DNA from 2 places in the Methylocystis sp. MJC1 genome. Region 2 is predicted to be linked to the other one. Evidence: riboswitches for the same ligand, from Rfam matches in the RefSeq annotation. Region 2 holds a riboswitch; the other holds the start of a gene.

Region 1 (7,842 bases), 1.8 Mb from region 2:
AGTCGGCGTTGCGGGAAACGAAGTCGGTCTCGGAGTTCACCTCGACGACGACGCCCGTCTTGTCGCCGGTGAGCGCGGCGACAAGGCCCTCGGCCGCCACGCGGTCGGCCTTCTTAGCGGCCTTGGAGAGGCCCTTCTTGCGCAGCCAGTCGACAGCAGCCTCGAACTCGCCCTCGGTCGCGGTGAGCGCGGCCTTGCAATCCATCATGCCGGCGCCGGTGCTCTCACGCAGTTCCTTGACGAGGGCGGCGGTAATCGTGGCCATGGTCGAAATCCTTCTGTTGGGGCCGGCTGGAAGCCCGCGGCGACGGCTTCCCGGCTCTCGGGGGCTTTATGGCGACGGGCGCCGGCTCTGGATGAGCCGGCGCCCGAGGTAAAGACGAAAGATGACAGTCAGTCGTTAGGCGGCGAGAAGCGCGCGCGCCTGATCCACCCAGCCGTCGCGGGCGATGCGGCCGCTGAGCTTGAGATCGGCGTCGACCTTTTCGACGTCGGCCGGCGTCATCGCGGCGATCTGCCAGTAATGATAGATGCCGGCGTCGTTGAGCTTTTTGACAACCTGAGGGCCGACGCCATTCAGCTTGGCAAGATCGTCGGGCGCGCCGCGCGGCGCTGCGAGCAGCTCGAAGACCTCAGCCGACTCGTAAGCCTCGCCGCCTTCGGCGGCCGCCACGGCCGGCTCGACGGCCGGAGCCTCGGCTTCGCCGAGATCAACGCCCAGCGCGCCCTGGCTGCGGGAGATGCCGTCGATCGCGGCGCGGGCGATAAGGTCGCAGTAGAGCTGGATGGCGCGCCCGGCGTCGTCATTGGCCGGGATCGGATAGGTCACGCCGTCCGGATCGCAGTTGGTGTCGAGGATCGCCACCACCGGGATCTTCAGGCGGTTGGCCTCCTTGATCGCGAGCTGCTCCTTATTGGTGTCGATGACGAAGATCAGGTCGGGCGTGCCGCCCATATCCTTGATGCCGCCGAGCGCCTTTTCGAGCTTGTCGCGCTCGCGGGTGAGGAGCAGGCGCTCCTTCTTCGTCACGCCCTGGGCGCCGGCCGAGAGCATCTCGTCGAGCTTGCGCAGGCGGTTGATCGAACCCGAAATGGTCTTCCAGTTGGTCAGCGTGCCGCCGAGCCAGCGGGAGTTGATGTAGTATTGCGCGCTACGGCGGGCGGAGTCGGCGATCTGATCCTGCGCCTGGCGCTTGGTGCCGACGAAAAGCACGCGGCCGCCCTTGGCCACCGTGTCGGAGACAGTCTTCAGCGCCTGATGCAGCAGCGGAACGGTCTGGGCGAGATCGATGATGTGGATGTTATTGCGCACGCCGAAAATAAAGGGGGCCATCTTCGGGTTCCAGCGATGCGACTGGTGGCCGAAGTGAGCGCCCGCCTCGAGAAGGCCGCGCATGGTGAAATCAGGAAGCGCCATTTTACTTTTCTCCGGTTGAGCCTCGGCGAAAGCAAGGTGAAGAGGCCGGAAACCGGCCACCGGAAACGACGTCTTGGATCAGACGCCGCATAACCTTCGCCTGTGGGATGCGCGCGCTTATAGGGGAAGCGCCCGCAGGGAGCAATAGGAAACGCCGCAGAGTTTGCAAGGCGGTGCGGGCGCGCGAGTGAGAATAAGCTGCGGCGGCGTTCAAATGAGGCGTCTCGGAGAAGGTTCCACGCGCCGAAAATATTTTTTGTCCGCGACCAGTTGTCGCACATTAATACATTGATTTCATAGCGAAAATTCGTATTTTTTGCTCGGAAAATTACGCTCTTCGCGCAGATTGCCAAGCGGTTTGAATCGGGCTAGGGTTACCTCGATGCGGCAAGCATTCTGGTAAAAAAACAAACAGGGGGAAAACGCATGGCTGTCAACGTTCACAGCTCCGGCGACATCGGCAAGATGCTCATCTGGGTCGCCGCCTTCGTCGGCTTCGTCGTCGTCGCTCTCACGTGGGTTCCGGATTGGATCTCCCCCGAGGGCAGCAACGGCACGGGCAACAACCGCGAAGCTCTCGGCACCGCCGGCACCGGCGCTACCGCGCGCATGATTCAGTAATACCCCTGCTGAACGACTTGCCGGGGGTTGATCTCCCGGTCTTGTCGTTAGGGAGCGATCAGCCCGGCAACGGCGCAGATCGATTTGGAGCCGACGCTCTCGATTTATTCGGGCGTCGGCTTCCGCGTTTTTGGCTCCCGAAAGGAACTTTATGACCCGGATGCGCGCCGATTTATTGCTTATGGCGGTTTCGATCATCTGGGGAACGGCTTTTATCGCGCAGAAACACGCCAATGAGGCCATGGGGCCGATCAGTTTCGTCGGCGCGCGTTTTTTGGTGTCCTGGGTGGCGCTGGCGCCGCTGGCTTTCTACGAGCACAGTAAAAAGGCTCAACCGCCGTTGAGAAAAGAGGATCTGGGCCTCGCGGGCCTGATCGGCCTCTGCCTGTTCGTGGCCTCTGCTTTGCAACAATCCGGCCTCGTCACGACCACGGCGACCAATGGCGGGTTTTTGACCGCTCTCTATGTGATCTTCGTCCCCTTCATCGTCTGGATTATCACCGGAGCCAAGCCGAGACTCGTGGTCCTGACCGCAATCGTTGTCTGCGTCGCGGGCGCCTGGCTCCTGACGGAACAGGGACATTTTCAGGGGCTGACGGCTGGCGACGCCTTGGTTCTGATCGCCGATATCGCATGGGCGGCGGGGATCAGCCTGGTTCCGGTCTTCCTCGCGCGCGCCGACCGGCCTTTCTTTTTGGCTTTCGCGCAATATGGCCTCGCCGCTGTCTGCGGTGTCGTGGCCGGGCTCAGTTTCGAGCCCCTCTCGCAGGAAGGATTGGCCATGGCGTTCCCGGCCATTCTCTATGCCGGCGTCTGCTCCGGAGGAATCGCCTTCACGCTTCAGATCTTCGCGCAAAAATACACGCCCCCGGCGGAAGCCGCTCTCATCATGTCGCTCGAGAGCGTCTTCGCCGCCCTGTCGGGCGCGGCGCTGCTCGCCGAACGCCTGACGGGCCCGGCTATCCTGGGCTGCGTTCTCATCCTGCTTGGCGTCGTTTTGGTCGAAGCCGGGCCAGCCATGCGGAAAGTCCAGCTGCGCAGCTATCTGCGAAAGCTAGCCTGATGACTCCGTTGGGAAAACGCCTTGGCAACATAGCGCCTTGCGAATACGCTTCGCGCAAAAGAACTCTACCGACCAGACAGCTGCAATGGACCTGAACAGCGCGATCCGCTTCTCCATAAGGCAAGTTTCGTCGGAACTGTTTTCGGCAGGCTCGATTTTTTCGGTCTATTCGCTGGCGTCGTCCTTCGCTCTGGGGTTCGCCGCATTGGCCTATCGGCGCTTGAGGCGCCGGGGGCGCGCCAATCTGCGGGCAACCGCGCGCGCTGTTTTTTCCAAGAATTTTGCGGCGCGCGACTCTGTTCATGCGGACATCAAACTCTTCGTCCTGAGCGTCATCTTCATGCCGGCGGTCATCGGCGGCCTCGTCGTTTCCTCGAATACTATTGCGATGGGCGTCCATTCCCTTCTCGGCAAGGCGTTCGGCCCAGCGGGAGACACAGGACTTAGCGATTTGCAGATCAAGGCGATCACAACCGTCGTCTTGTTCCTGGCCTATGAGATTGGCTATTTCGTCGACCACTATCTCAAGCATCGGGTCGCTTTTTTGTGGGAGCTTCATAAGCTCCATCACACGGCCGACGTTCTGACGCCTCTGACGAACTTCAGAAATCATCCGATCGATAACGTCATCTTCGGATATATGCTCGCGACCTTCATCGGCGGCGCGTCGGGCGCGTTGCATTGGCTGTTCAACCGGCAGACGGAGATGTTTTCCGTCGACGGGAAAAACATCCTCTTCCTCTGCTTTCTTTGGACGATCGGACATCTCCAGCACTCGCAGTTCTGGATTCCGTTTCCGGGTGTTTGGGGACGCCTCATCTTGAGTCCCGCCCATCACCAAATCCATCACTCGACCGACCCGAGGCATTTCAACCGTAACCTTGGCAGTGTTCTGGCCGTATGGGACTGGATGTTCGGAACGCTGGAGATCCCCACGGAGAAAAACCCGCGCCTGACCTATGGCGTAGACGAAAAAGGCGTCAACCAACATTCGTCGGCGAGCATATTGCTGACGCCCGTGGCTAAATCAGCTTCCGCGCTCTGGCGCGCCCTCGTCTCAGCGCCGCAATTCCTTTTCAATGCGCGAGGCGTGGCGGTAGGCCGAATGCTGCGCCGCCACGGCTGAGCTTTTCAAAACTCGATGCCTTCCTGCGCCTTCACGCCCGCCGCGAAATGGTGCTTCACCAGGGTCATCTCCGTCACGAGATCGGCGGCGGCGATCATCTCCGGCTTGGCGTTGCGACCTGTCACGACGATATGGAGACCCTCCCGCCGCGCCGCCAATCTCTCGATCACCTCTTCTAACGGCAGGTGATCGTAACGCAGCGAAATATTCAGCTCGTCGAGCACCAGCAGGCGAATCTCGGGATCGTCCATCAGCGCGCAGGCCGTCTCCCAGGCGCGCCGCGCCGCCGCCTCGTCACGGGCGCGGTCCTGCGTCTCCCAGGTGAAGCCCTCGCCCAACGTATGCCACGAGACCTCCCCTAGCTTCTCCAGCATCTCACGCTCGCCCGTCCGCCAGGCGCCTTTGCCGAATTGCACGACGCCAACCTTCCAGCCATGGCCGAGCGCGCGCAGCGCCAGACCGAAGGCCGCCGTGGACTTGCCCTTGCCCGGCCCGGTGTGGACCATCAGCAGGCCCTTTTGCGCGATCGTCTTGCCGACGACCTCGGCGTCCTGCACGGCCTTGCGCTTTTCCATCTTCTCGCGATGGCGGCGCGCCGCGTCCTTTTCCTGCTCTTCTTTCAAAACGCGCTCCTTGGCGTTTGACGTAAACGTGACGCGCGCATATGACTGAGTGCGACGGTCCTTCGCAAGAAGGCGAAAAGGGAACGCGGTGCGGGAGTCCCCAAAACCGCGGCTGCCCCCGCAACTGTAACCGGGAAGGCCGCGCCTTCGGCCACTGAGCCAAAAGCTTGGGAAGGCGGCGCGGATGGAACCCGGAAGCCAGGAGACCTGCCGTCGCTTGTCTGAATAATGCGCCGCCGGTGGGGCGGCAGGGAGACCCTGATGACGACCAACACCGCCGCCATTCGTTCGATTTCCGTCTCCCGCGCGGAGACGCTGAAGGCTGCTTTCGTCGCTTTCATCATCGGCCTCGGCCTCGTCTATGGCGCGGGCTTCGCCAACTCCGAGACCGTGCACGACGCGGCGCATGATTCGCGCCACGCGCTCTCCTTCCCCTGCCACTGACCGCCCTTCACGCGACCCGTGATCGCGCGCCTGTTGGCGGCCGGCCTCGTCGCTGGCCTTGTTGCGGGCCTTGCGGTCGCGGGTCTGCAACACGTCACGACTACCCCGCTCATCCTCGCCGCCGAGGTTTATGAGGCAGCTCAGCACGCCCATGACGCGGCCGAAGCCGCGGGCCCGGCCTTCGAGGGCCTACGCCGCACGGTGGCGACAAGTCTCGCGACCATCGCCGTCTCCGCCGGCTATGCGCTGATCCTACTCGCCGGCATGCTGTTTTCGGGAGAGTCCATCGGCCCACGCCGCGCCGCGCTCTGGGGCGCCTGCGCCTTCGCCGCCACCGGATTGGCGACGAGCCTCGGCCTCGCGCCGCAATTGCCGGGCGCCGCCGAAACCGCCCTCGCAGGCCGCCAGATCTGGTGGCTCGCCACCGCCGCCTCGACGGGTGCCGGGCTTTTCGCTCTGCTGCGCCTCGACGCGCCCGCCGCCAAGGTCTTCGGCGCCGCGCTGATCGTCGCGCCGCATTTCTTCTGGCCGACGGCCGCCACGCCTGAAAGCACCGTCCCCGCGGAGCTTGCCGCGCGCTTCGCGGCGGCGTCGCTTACCGTGCAGGCGGCGAGCTGGGTGCTCGCCGGCGCGCTGGGGGGGCTAGCCTGGCGTCTCATCTCGCGCGACGAAACGGAGGCCGCATGAGCGCCGCCAAAATCCCCGCGACCATCGTCACCGGCTTTCTGGGCGCCGGCAAAACGACGCTCATCCGCCATGTGCTGGAGAACGCCCGCGACCGCCGGCTGGCGCTTGTCATCAACGAATTCGGCGACGTCGGCGTCGACGGCGACATTTTGCGCGCCTGCGGCGTCGAGAACTGCCCGGAGGAGAATATCGTCGAACTCGCGAACGGGTGCCTGTGCTGCACCGTCGCCGACGATTTCGTGCCGGCGATCGAAGCGCTGCTCGCGCATGAAAAGCGGCCTGATCATATCATCATCGAGACCTCCGGCCTCGCGCTGCCGAAGCCTTTGGTGAAAGCTTTCGACTGGCCCGCGATCCGCTCGAAGCTCACGGTCGACGGCGTGATCGCCGTCATCGACGGCAAGGCGGTTGCGGAAGGCCGTTTCGCCGACGATCTCGACGCCATCGCGCAAGAGCGCGCCGAGACCAAGACGATCGACCACGACAATCCGCTCGAAGAAGTCTTCGAGGATCAGCTCGCCTGCGCCGACCTCGTCATTCTGAACAAGACCGACCTGCTCGACGACGCTGAAGAGGCGGCTGTCGTCGCGCAACTCACGCAAGGCGCGCGCGAAAGCGTGAAAGTCGTGCGGGCGCGCGAAGGCCGCGTCGATCCGCTCGTGCTGCTCGGCCTCGCCGCGGCGGCGGAGGACGATCTCGCGAACCGCCCCTCGCATCACGACGCCGAGACCGAACACGATCACGACGATTTCGACAGTTTTGTCGTCAGCATTCCCGCGATCTCCGATCCCGCCACTCTTGTTACGAAACTCGTTGAAGCCGCCCGCATGCATGACGTGCTGCGCGTGAAGGGCTTCGTCGAGGTCGCGGGCAAGCCGATGCGTCTTCTCGTGCAAGGCGTCGGCGCCCGCGTTCAGCATCATTTCGACCGCCCTTGGAAAGCCGGCGAAGAACGCGCGAGCCGTCTCGTCGTCATCGGCGAAAAGGGACTCGATCGCGAGTCGATCGCCGCGATGCTCGCGCAGCCGTGAGGCGCCATGCATCTCCTGCCGCGCGATCTCCATAGTCTCGACGACGCCGGGGCGGCGACGGATCTCGGCCAGACTCCGGCCGACATAGTCTTCCTGTCTTTTTCCGACTCGGAGCTGCGCCTGCTGGCGCGGCTGCACGCGCGCGACGAGCACCTTGCAAGCCTGCGCTGTGCGTCGCTCGCACAATTGAAACACCCCTACTCCGTCGACCTCTATCTCGACACGGTCGCGCGCCACGCCAAGCTCATCGTCGTGCGGCTTCTGGGCGGCAAGGATTATTGGGCTTACGGCGTCGAGCAGCTCGAGGCTCTGGCCCGCACGCACAATATTGCGCTCGCGATCGTGCCGGGCGACACGGTCGAGGATTTGCGGCTCTCGCAAGCATCGACGCTCGACGCTGAGGCACTGAACCGAATCTGGCGTTACTTCCAGAACGGCGGCCCCGACAATTTCCGCTCGTTTCTGGCCTATGCGTCGACACTCGCCGGACGCCCCGCCGATTGGCGCGACAGCATGTCGGTCGCCAATGCCGGCCGTTTCGCCCAAGCCTGTCGCGCTGCCGAAGTCAGCGCCCCGCGCGCGACGATCGTCTTCTATCGCTCGCTCTATCTCGCCGACGACGTTGCGCCCATTGTCGCGCTCGCCGACGCGCTCAATGAACACGGCTTCGCGGTCGACGCCATCTATGTCGCGAGTCTGAAGGAGCATGAAAGCGAAGCCTTCGTGGCGCAAGCGCTCGACTCATTCGCGCCCGACGTCATTCTCAACGCAACCGCCTTCTCCGCGCGCCGCGACGCCGGCTGCGTGCTCGACGGCGCCGACGCGCCCGT
Region 2 (7,842 bases):
GGCACGTTCGATTACGTGCTCTCCAGCGCCGCCAATGCGGGCGTCGGCGCGGCGGAAGTGCGCGCGCAATTGCAGACGCTGCGCATCCGCCCGGTCATCACGGCGCATCCGACCGAAGCCAAGCGCGTTTCGATCCTCGAAAAATACCGCCGCATCTATCTGCTGATGCGCGAATTGGAATCCACGCGTTGGACCGACCGCGAGCGCGAAGCTTTGGTGAAGTCGATCTACGACCTCATCGAGCTTTTGTGGCTTACCGGCGAATTGCATCTGGAAAAGCCCACGGTCGAGCATGAAGTGCTCTGGGGACAGCATTTCTTCCAGGAAAGCATCTTCGATCTCGCGCCGGAGCTTCTCTCCTCCTTCGAGCGCGCGCTGAAGCGCCACTATCCGCAAGAGAAGTTCGAGGTCACGCCCTTCTTCCAGTTCGGCTCCTGGATCGGCGGCGACCGCGACGGCAATCCATTCGTCACCAATGAGGTGACGCGCCAGACGATGCGGCTGAACGCGACGGCGAGCCTCAATTATTATCGCAACCGCGTCGTCGATCTCGTGCGCATGCTGTCGATCAGCGAGCGCGCCGCCGTGATTCCGCCCGCCTTCAAGGAAGAGCTGTCGCGCCGCCTCAAGGAGCTGCCGGACGGCGCATCCATCGCGCAGCGCAACTTCAACGAGCCCTATCGCCAGTTCGTCACGACGATCCTGCGCAAGATCGACAACACGCTTGCGGCGACGAATGACGAGCCGACGACGGGTCCGCGCTATACCAGCGCAGACAAGCTCATCGGCGATCTGCTGCTGCTCGAATCCGTGCTGATCGACGCCAAGAGCGAGGCGCTCGCGACCGACCTCGTGCGCCCGCTGCGCCGCGCTGTGGAAATCTTCCGCTTCAGCACGGTGCGCCTCGACATTCGCCAGAACACCACGCGCACCACCGCGGCGCTGCAGGAGTTGTGGCGCATCAAGACCGAGGGCGAGACGCCGCCGGAAGCGACGTCCGACGAATGGCGCGCGTGGCTAATGAAGGAGCTCGAAGCGCCGCGCGCAGCGCCAATCCCGCGTGACACGCTGACTGCTGATACGCGCGACATCATCGAGATGTTCGAGGTCGTCGCCGATATGCGCGCGCGGCTCGATCGTGAGGCCTTCGGCAGCTTCATCCTGTCGATGACCTCCTCCGCCAATGACGTCCTGGGCATCTATCTGCTGGCGAAAGAGGCGGGCCTCTTCGCCGACGCCGCGGGCGTCGACCATCTCACTCTACCGATCGTGCCGCTCTTCGAGACGATCACCGATCTGCAGGACGCGCCGGCGATCATGCGCGATCTGCTGCAGATTCCGCTCATCCGCCGCTGCACCCGGGCGCAGGGCGATCTGCAGGAAGTCATGATCGGCTATTCCGACTCCAACAAGGACGGCGGCTTCCTGTCGTCGAACTGGGAGCTGTTCAAGGCGCAGGCGCGGCTCACGGAAGTGGGGCAGGAGATGGACATCGCCATCGCCTTCTTCCATGGCCGGGGCGGCTCCGTCTCGCGCGGCGGCGCGCCGACCGGCCACGCCATCGCGGCGCAGCCGGCGGGCTCGATCCGCGGCCGTTTCCGCGTCACCGAGCAGGGCGAAGTCGTCTCCTTCAAATACGCCAATCGCGGCACGGCCGCCTATCAGATGGAGCTGCTCGCATCCTCCGTCTTCCAGCATGCGTTGAAATCCGAGCGCGAGGACGCGCTGGTGCCGCGCAAGGATTTCGACGAGGCGCTCGAGGAAATTTCCTTCGCGTCCTTCGCCGTCTATGAGCGGCTCGTCTCCGACCCGGATATCGTCACTTATTTCCAGGCTGCGAGCCCGCTCGAAGAGATCTCGCTGCTCAACATCGGCTCGCGTCCGGCGCGCCGCTTCGGCGCCAAGAGCCTCGCCGACTTGCGCGCGATCCCCTGGGTCTTCGCCTGGGCGCAGAACCGCCATTCGATCACCGGCTGGTATGGCGTGGGCTCCGGCCTCAAGGCCTATCTCGATACGCATGGCGATCGCGGCCTCGAATTGCTGCGCTGGATGTTCGAGGATTCGCGGCTCTTCCGTCTCATTCTCGATGAGGTCGAGAAGACGTTGGCGCTCGTCGATCTCTCGATCGCCAGGGCCTACGCCAGTCTCGTCGCCGACGAAGCCGTCCGCGAGAAGATCTTCAAGATGATCGAGGACGAATATGCGCTCACCCGCGAGATGGTGCTGCGCGTGACTGGCGATCGCGATCTCACCGACCGCTTCAAGGAATATGCCGCGCGGCTAGAGCACCGGCTGCCGGTCATCAACGAAGTCAATCGCGAACAGGTCGAATTGCTGCGCCGTTTCCGTTCGGCGCAAGACGAGAACGAGAAGGAGGCTGTGAAAGCGCCTCTGCTCATCTCCATCAGTTGCATCGCCGCCGGCCTCGGGGCCACTGGCTAAATGCATCCTGACGCGCTTCCAGCAGGCGCATCTTTGGGACCAATGAAGAAAGGAAAGTCGTTATGAGCTTTACCCTGATCGAGCAGGCCACGCCGCGCCTGCACCGCTCCGAACTCGCCGTGCCGGGCTCCGCGCCGGGCATGTTCGAGAAGGCCGCCCAGTCGAAGGCCGACCAGATCTTCCTCGACCTGGAAGACGCCGTCGCGCCGGACGACAAGGAGCAGGCGCGCAAGAACATCATCCAGGGCCTCAACGACATCGATTGGGGCAAGAAGGTGATGACGCTGCGCATCAACGGCCTCGACACGCAGTATTGCTATCGCGACGTCGTCGACGTTCTCGAGAACTGCCCGCGTCTCGACGTCGTGCTGATCCCGAAGGTCGGCGTGCCGGCCGACGTCTACGCGATCGACATGATGATCACGCAGATCGAGCAGTACAAGAAGCGCACCAAGCGCATCGGCATCGAAATCCTGATCGAGACCGCGCTCGGCATGGCCAATGTCGAAGCCATCGCCCAGTCCTCCAAGCGCCTTGAGGCCATGTCCTTCGGCGTCGCCGATTACGCCGCCTCGACCCGCGCCCGCACCACCGTCATCGGCGGCGTGAACCCGGACTACGGCGTTCTCACCGACAAGGACGAGAAGGGCAACCGCGACTACTACTGGATGGATCAGTGGCACGCCGCCCAGACACGCATGATGGTCGCCTGCCGCGCCTATGGCCTGCGCCCGATCGACGGCCCGTTCGGCGACTTCAACGATCCGGAAGGCTATAAGGCCGCCGCCAAGCGCGCCGCCGTTCTCGGCTACGAAGGCAAGTGGGCGATCCACCCCTCGCAGATCGAGCTGGCCAACGAGGTCTTCACGCCGTCGGAAGCGGAAGTGAATAAGGCCCGCCGCATCCTCGATGCGATGGCCCAGGCCGCCAAAGAAGGCAAGGGCGCCGTGTCGCTCGACGGCCGCCTCATCGACATCGCCTCGATCCGCATGGCCGAGGCGCTCATCGAGAAGGCCAACGCCATGGGGGCGTAATGAACTCACCCTCTCCCCGCTTTTGCGGGGAGAGGGATTCTCCCTTCTCCCGCTTGCGGGAGAAGGCGTGACGGATGAGGGCCCTCACCCGACCCCTGCTGAGGCAGGGGCCACCCTCTCCCGCAAGCGGGAGAGGGAAGTCAGCTTCATCTAGATTGCCGATCGTGAGCGTCCCCTCTCCCGCTTGCGGGGGAGGGACAGGGAGGGGGCGCCCCAAAGCCCCGCATCTTTCTGGAAAACCGCTAATGTCCGACGACCACCGCCAGCTTCTCCGCGCCATGTTCGACGCCGCCGTCGGCGCCGCGCATCCGTCCCTTTGCCTGCCCAAGCACCTCGAAAAGGTCGCGCCGCCCAAGGGCCGCACGATCGTCATCGGCGCCGGCAAGGCGGCCGCCTCCATGGCGGCGGCGGTCGAGGCGCATTGGAAGGGCGGGCCGCTCGAAGGCCTGGTCGTCACCCGCTACGAGCACGGCGCCGAAACCAAGCAGATCGAGGTGATCGAAGCCTCGCACCCGGTCCCGGACGCCGCGGGCCGCGAGGCCGCCAAGCGCATTCTGCAAAAGGTGCAGGGCCTCACCGAGGACGATCTCGTGCTGGCGCTCATCTCCGGCGGCGGCTCGGCGCTGATGGCGCTGCCGGCCGAGGGTGTGACGCTCGAAGAAAAGCAGACCGTCAACAAGGCGCTTTTGAAGAGCGGCGCCAATATCTCCGAAATGAATTGCGTGCGTAAGCACCTCTCGGCGATCAAGGGCGGCCGTCTTGCGCGCGCCGCCGCGCCCGCGCGCGTCGTGGCGGTGATGATTTCCGACGTGCCGAACGATGATCTCTCCGTCATCGCCTCCGGCCCCACCGTGCCCGATCCCTCGACGCGCGAGGACGCGCTCGCGGTCATCGCCAAATATAAGATCGACGCGCCGGCCGCCGTGCTGAAGCATCTCGCGAGCCCTGATTGCGAAACGCCCAAGCCCGGCGACGCCATCTTCAACCGCGTCGAGAACATCCTCATCGCGACGCCGCAAGGCTCGCTCGACGCCGCTGCGGCGGTCGCCAAGGCCGCGGGCTTTACGCCTTGCATCCTCGGCGATCTCGAAGGCGAGTCGCGCGACGTGGCGCTGGTTCACGCTGGCGTCGCCAAGCAGATCGCGCTCCACAATCAGCCGTTCCAGCCGCCCGTCGCCATCATCTCCGGCGGCGAGACGACCGTCACCGTGCGCGGCAACGGCAAGGGCGGCCGCGACGCGGAGTTCCTGCTGGGCCTGATGCTGGCGTTGGAAGGCTTCGGCGGCATCTCCGCCATCGCCTGCGACACCGATGGCATCGATGGCGTCGAGACCAACGCCGGCGCCATCATGACGCCCGACAGCTTCGCGCGCGCGCAGGCCAAGGGCGTCGATCTCAAGGCGCTCTTCGCCAACAACGACGCCTTCACGGCCTTCGAGGCGCTCGGTGATCTCGTGGTGACGGGGCCGACGCGCACCAACGTCAACGACTTCCGCGTGATCCTGGTGCCGAAGCAGGGCTGACGACACGCGCGGCGCAAGCCTCTTTGGGAAGCTGCGCCGCGCAATATAAAAACACTACAAGCGTCGCCGTTTCCAAACGAGCCAGTTTGGAAACGGCTGCGCGTCGGCTTGTGCCGCCTCGCATCAGGGCTCCGAATCCAGGTTAACAAACCCTACGCAGCCGCGTCATGCCCGCGCTTGTCGCGGGCATCCACGCCAGGACATTGCGACGCGCGGGTGCGTTATTCCGCTCATGTTCTCAGCTTTCCGCGTCGGCGCGGCGTGGATGGCCGCGACAAGCGCGGCCATGACGCCAGTGCACGTCTACTCGTTAACCCGAATTCGGAGCTCTGCGTCCCAAGTCAACCAGCTTGACACAGCCTCACGGGCCCTATTCATTCAAGATAACGGTTCCTTTCGGATCAAAAGGGAATGCGGTGCGGGCTCTTCGGCCCAATGCCGCAGCTGCCCCCGCAACTGTAAGCGGTGAGCTTGAAGCCAGACAGCCACTGGGCGCAAGCTCGGGAAGGCGGCCTCACGTGACGACCCGCGAGCCAGGAGACCTGCCGTTGTTCGTGGTCACGCGCGAAAGCGCCGGGCGGGGTGCACCGGGGCGGTCATCGGCTTCTGTCGTAAGGCGACGAGGTTGCGGCCATTCGCAGTGACGGTCCACGTCCGCTGCGAGTCAGCCCATGTTTTTGCGCCGCCGTTTTGGCCTGCTTCTCTCTATCACTGTTGCTCTCCCGAACGCCGCTTCCGCCCAGCAAGCGTTACCAACCATCAGCATTAGCGCGCGGCCGGCGGCGCGCGTAGCGACGCCCGCTCGCCCACGACAGCCTCTACCCTCGTCGCCGGTCATCGCCGCCGCCACGCGGCCCGCGCCCTCAGCGAGCGATCTTGCGGGACCCACGCCGCCGCCGATCACGGCGGCAAGCGAGAAGTTCTTCACCGGCAAGGACGTCAATTCCATCCCTTTCGCGCGCCCTGGCGAGGCTCTGGAGATCGTGCCCGGCCTCGTCGTCACGCAGCACTCAGGGGACGGCAAAGCCAACCAATATTTCCTGCGCGGTTTCAACCTCGACCACGGCACGGATCTCGCGCTCTATCTCGACAGCATGCCGCTGAACATGCGCACCCATGGGCACGCCCAGGGCTACGCGGATTCAAATTTTCTGATCCCCGAGCTGCTCGGCTATGTGCTTGCCCGCAAGGGCCCCTATGATGCACAGGACGGCGACTTCTCCTCGGCCGGCTCGGTCTATCTCCAATACAAGGACAAGATCGAGGCGGGCTTTTATCAGCTCACCGGCGGCAATTTCGGTTATGGGCGCGCGCTCGCCGTCGCGCCTTACAAGGATTTTGCCGGCGGCTCCGCCTATGGCGCGGTCGAGTCGCAATATTACAACGGACCCTGGGAGCGCGGCGACAATCTGCGAAAGTTCAACAGCGTGTTTCGCTGGTCGCGCGGCGCGCAGGAGGACGGCGCGTCCGTCACCTTCATGGGCTACGCCAATAAGTGGTATGCGACCAACCAGATTCCGGAACGCGCGGTCTATGCCGGTCTTATCCCGCTGTGGGGAACGCTGAACCCCACTGACGGCGGCGACACGACGCGCTTTTCGCTTTCCGCGCGCTGGAGCCAGACGGAAGGCAATCACGCGAGCCGCGTCGAGGCCTATGTCGTCCGCTCGACGCTCGATCTCTACAACGACTTCACGTACTTTCTCGCGAACCCGTCCCTCGGCGATCAATTCCGTCAGTTCGACCGGCGCTGGATCGCGGGCGTCAATGCCCAGCACAATATCAAATGGGACAGTTTCGGGCTGCCGGTCGAGACGCGCTTCGGCTTGCAGGGCCGCTATGACGATATTCGCCTCGGCTTGCAGGACTCGTTTAGGCGTACGCCCTATGACACGATCCGCAACGATGCGGTCGGCGAGGGCAGTATCAGCCTCTGGACGGATACGAGCGTACGTTGGACGCCTTGGTTGAAGACGGTCGCGGGCGGGCGTTTCGATTATTTCAACGCCAATGTCGCTTCGCTGCAATCGCTCTGGGGCGCGCCGGTCGTGGCGACCAGCGCCGGCCTGCCCGCCTTCCTGTGGACAGGCCCGTGGAACAGCGGCTCGAAGGACGCCGCGCTCTTCAGCCCCAAAGCGTCGATCATTCTCGGCCCCTTTGCGAAGACGGAGCTCTTCGCTAATTACGGCGAGGGCTTCCACTCGACCGACGCGCGCGGCGCGGCGCAGAGGTTCGACACGTCTACTTTATCGGATCAAGACACATTCATGCGCGTCGCGCCCATTCCGCTGCTGGTGAAGTCGCGCGGCGCCGAGATCGGCGCGCGCACGAAATTCATCGAGGGGCTCGAGTCGAGCGTCAGCTTTTTCTGGCTCAATCTCGACTCGGAAAATCAATTCGAGGGTGACAGCGGCACGACGACTTACGGCCGCCCGAGCCGCCGTTACGGCGTCGAGATCGCCAACCATTACCGTCCCATGTCCTGGATCAATTTCGACGGCGACGTCGCGCTTGTGCACGCGCGTTATCGCGGCTTCGACACCGCGCAGACGCTCGCCTACGCGGATCTGTTGACGCCGGACGCTATGCCTTACGGAACCTTCCTCGGCAACGCGCCCGGGAATTTCCTGCAAAACGCCGTCGCCGTGACGGCGATGGGCGGGCTGGAGCTGGGTGAGGCGACGGGCTGGTTCGGGGCGATCAAATATCGCTACATCGGCTCCCGTCCGCTGACCGAGGACGGCTATCGGAAATCGCCGGCGACGGGTACGGTCAATGCGAGGCTCGGCTATCGCTGGTCCGACGGCTGGCGGTTGCAACTCGACGCCTTCAACATCTTCAAC

The links. A riboswitch is a leader RNA that binds a small molecule or an ion and turns the genes downstream of it on or off. The one in region 2 is predicted to bind cobalamin.
Region 1: another riboswitch for cobalamin. It lies ahead of OGR47_RS12795 (CbtB domain-containing protein); the one in region 2 lies ahead of OGR47_RS02530 (TonB-dependent receptor).

Annotation. Positions count from the first base shown of each region.
Region 1 covers NZ_CP107558.1:2,631,435-2,639,276, forward strand. Annotated here, with positions in the region: gene tsf (translation elongation factor Ts) at 1-265, opposite strand, end outside; gene OGR47_RS12770 (30S ribosomal protein S2) at 401-1,417, opposite strand; gene OGR47_RS12775 (hypothetical protein) at 1,844-2,038, shown strand; gene OGR47_RS12780 (DMT family transporter) at 2,190-3,101, shown strand; gene OGR47_RS12785 (sterol desaturase family protein) at 3,187-4,227, shown strand; gene cobO (cob(I)yrinic acid a,c-diamide adenosyltransferase) at 4,233-4,802, opposite strand; cobalamin riboswitch at 4,889-5,080, shown strand; gene OGR47_RS12795 (CbtB domain-containing protein) at 5,112-5,294, shown strand; gene OGR47_RS12800 (CbtA family protein) at 5,313-5,981, shown strand; gene cobW (cobalamin biosynthesis protein CobW) at 5,978-7,012, shown strand; gene cobN (cobaltochelatase subunit CobN) at 7,019-7,842, shown strand, end outside.
Region 2 covers NZ_CP107558.1:511,391-519,232, forward strand. Annotated here, with positions in the region: gene OGR47_RS02515 (phosphoenolpyruvate carboxylase) at 1-2,442, shown strand, start outside; gene OGR47_RS02520 (HpcH/HpaI aldolase/citrate lyase family protein) at 2,505-3,476, shown strand; gene OGR47_RS02525 (glycerate kinase type-2 family protein) at 3,722-4,999, shown strand; cobalamin riboswitch at 5,370-5,564, shown strand; gene OGR47_RS02530 (TonB-dependent receptor) at 5,671-7,842, shown strand, end outside.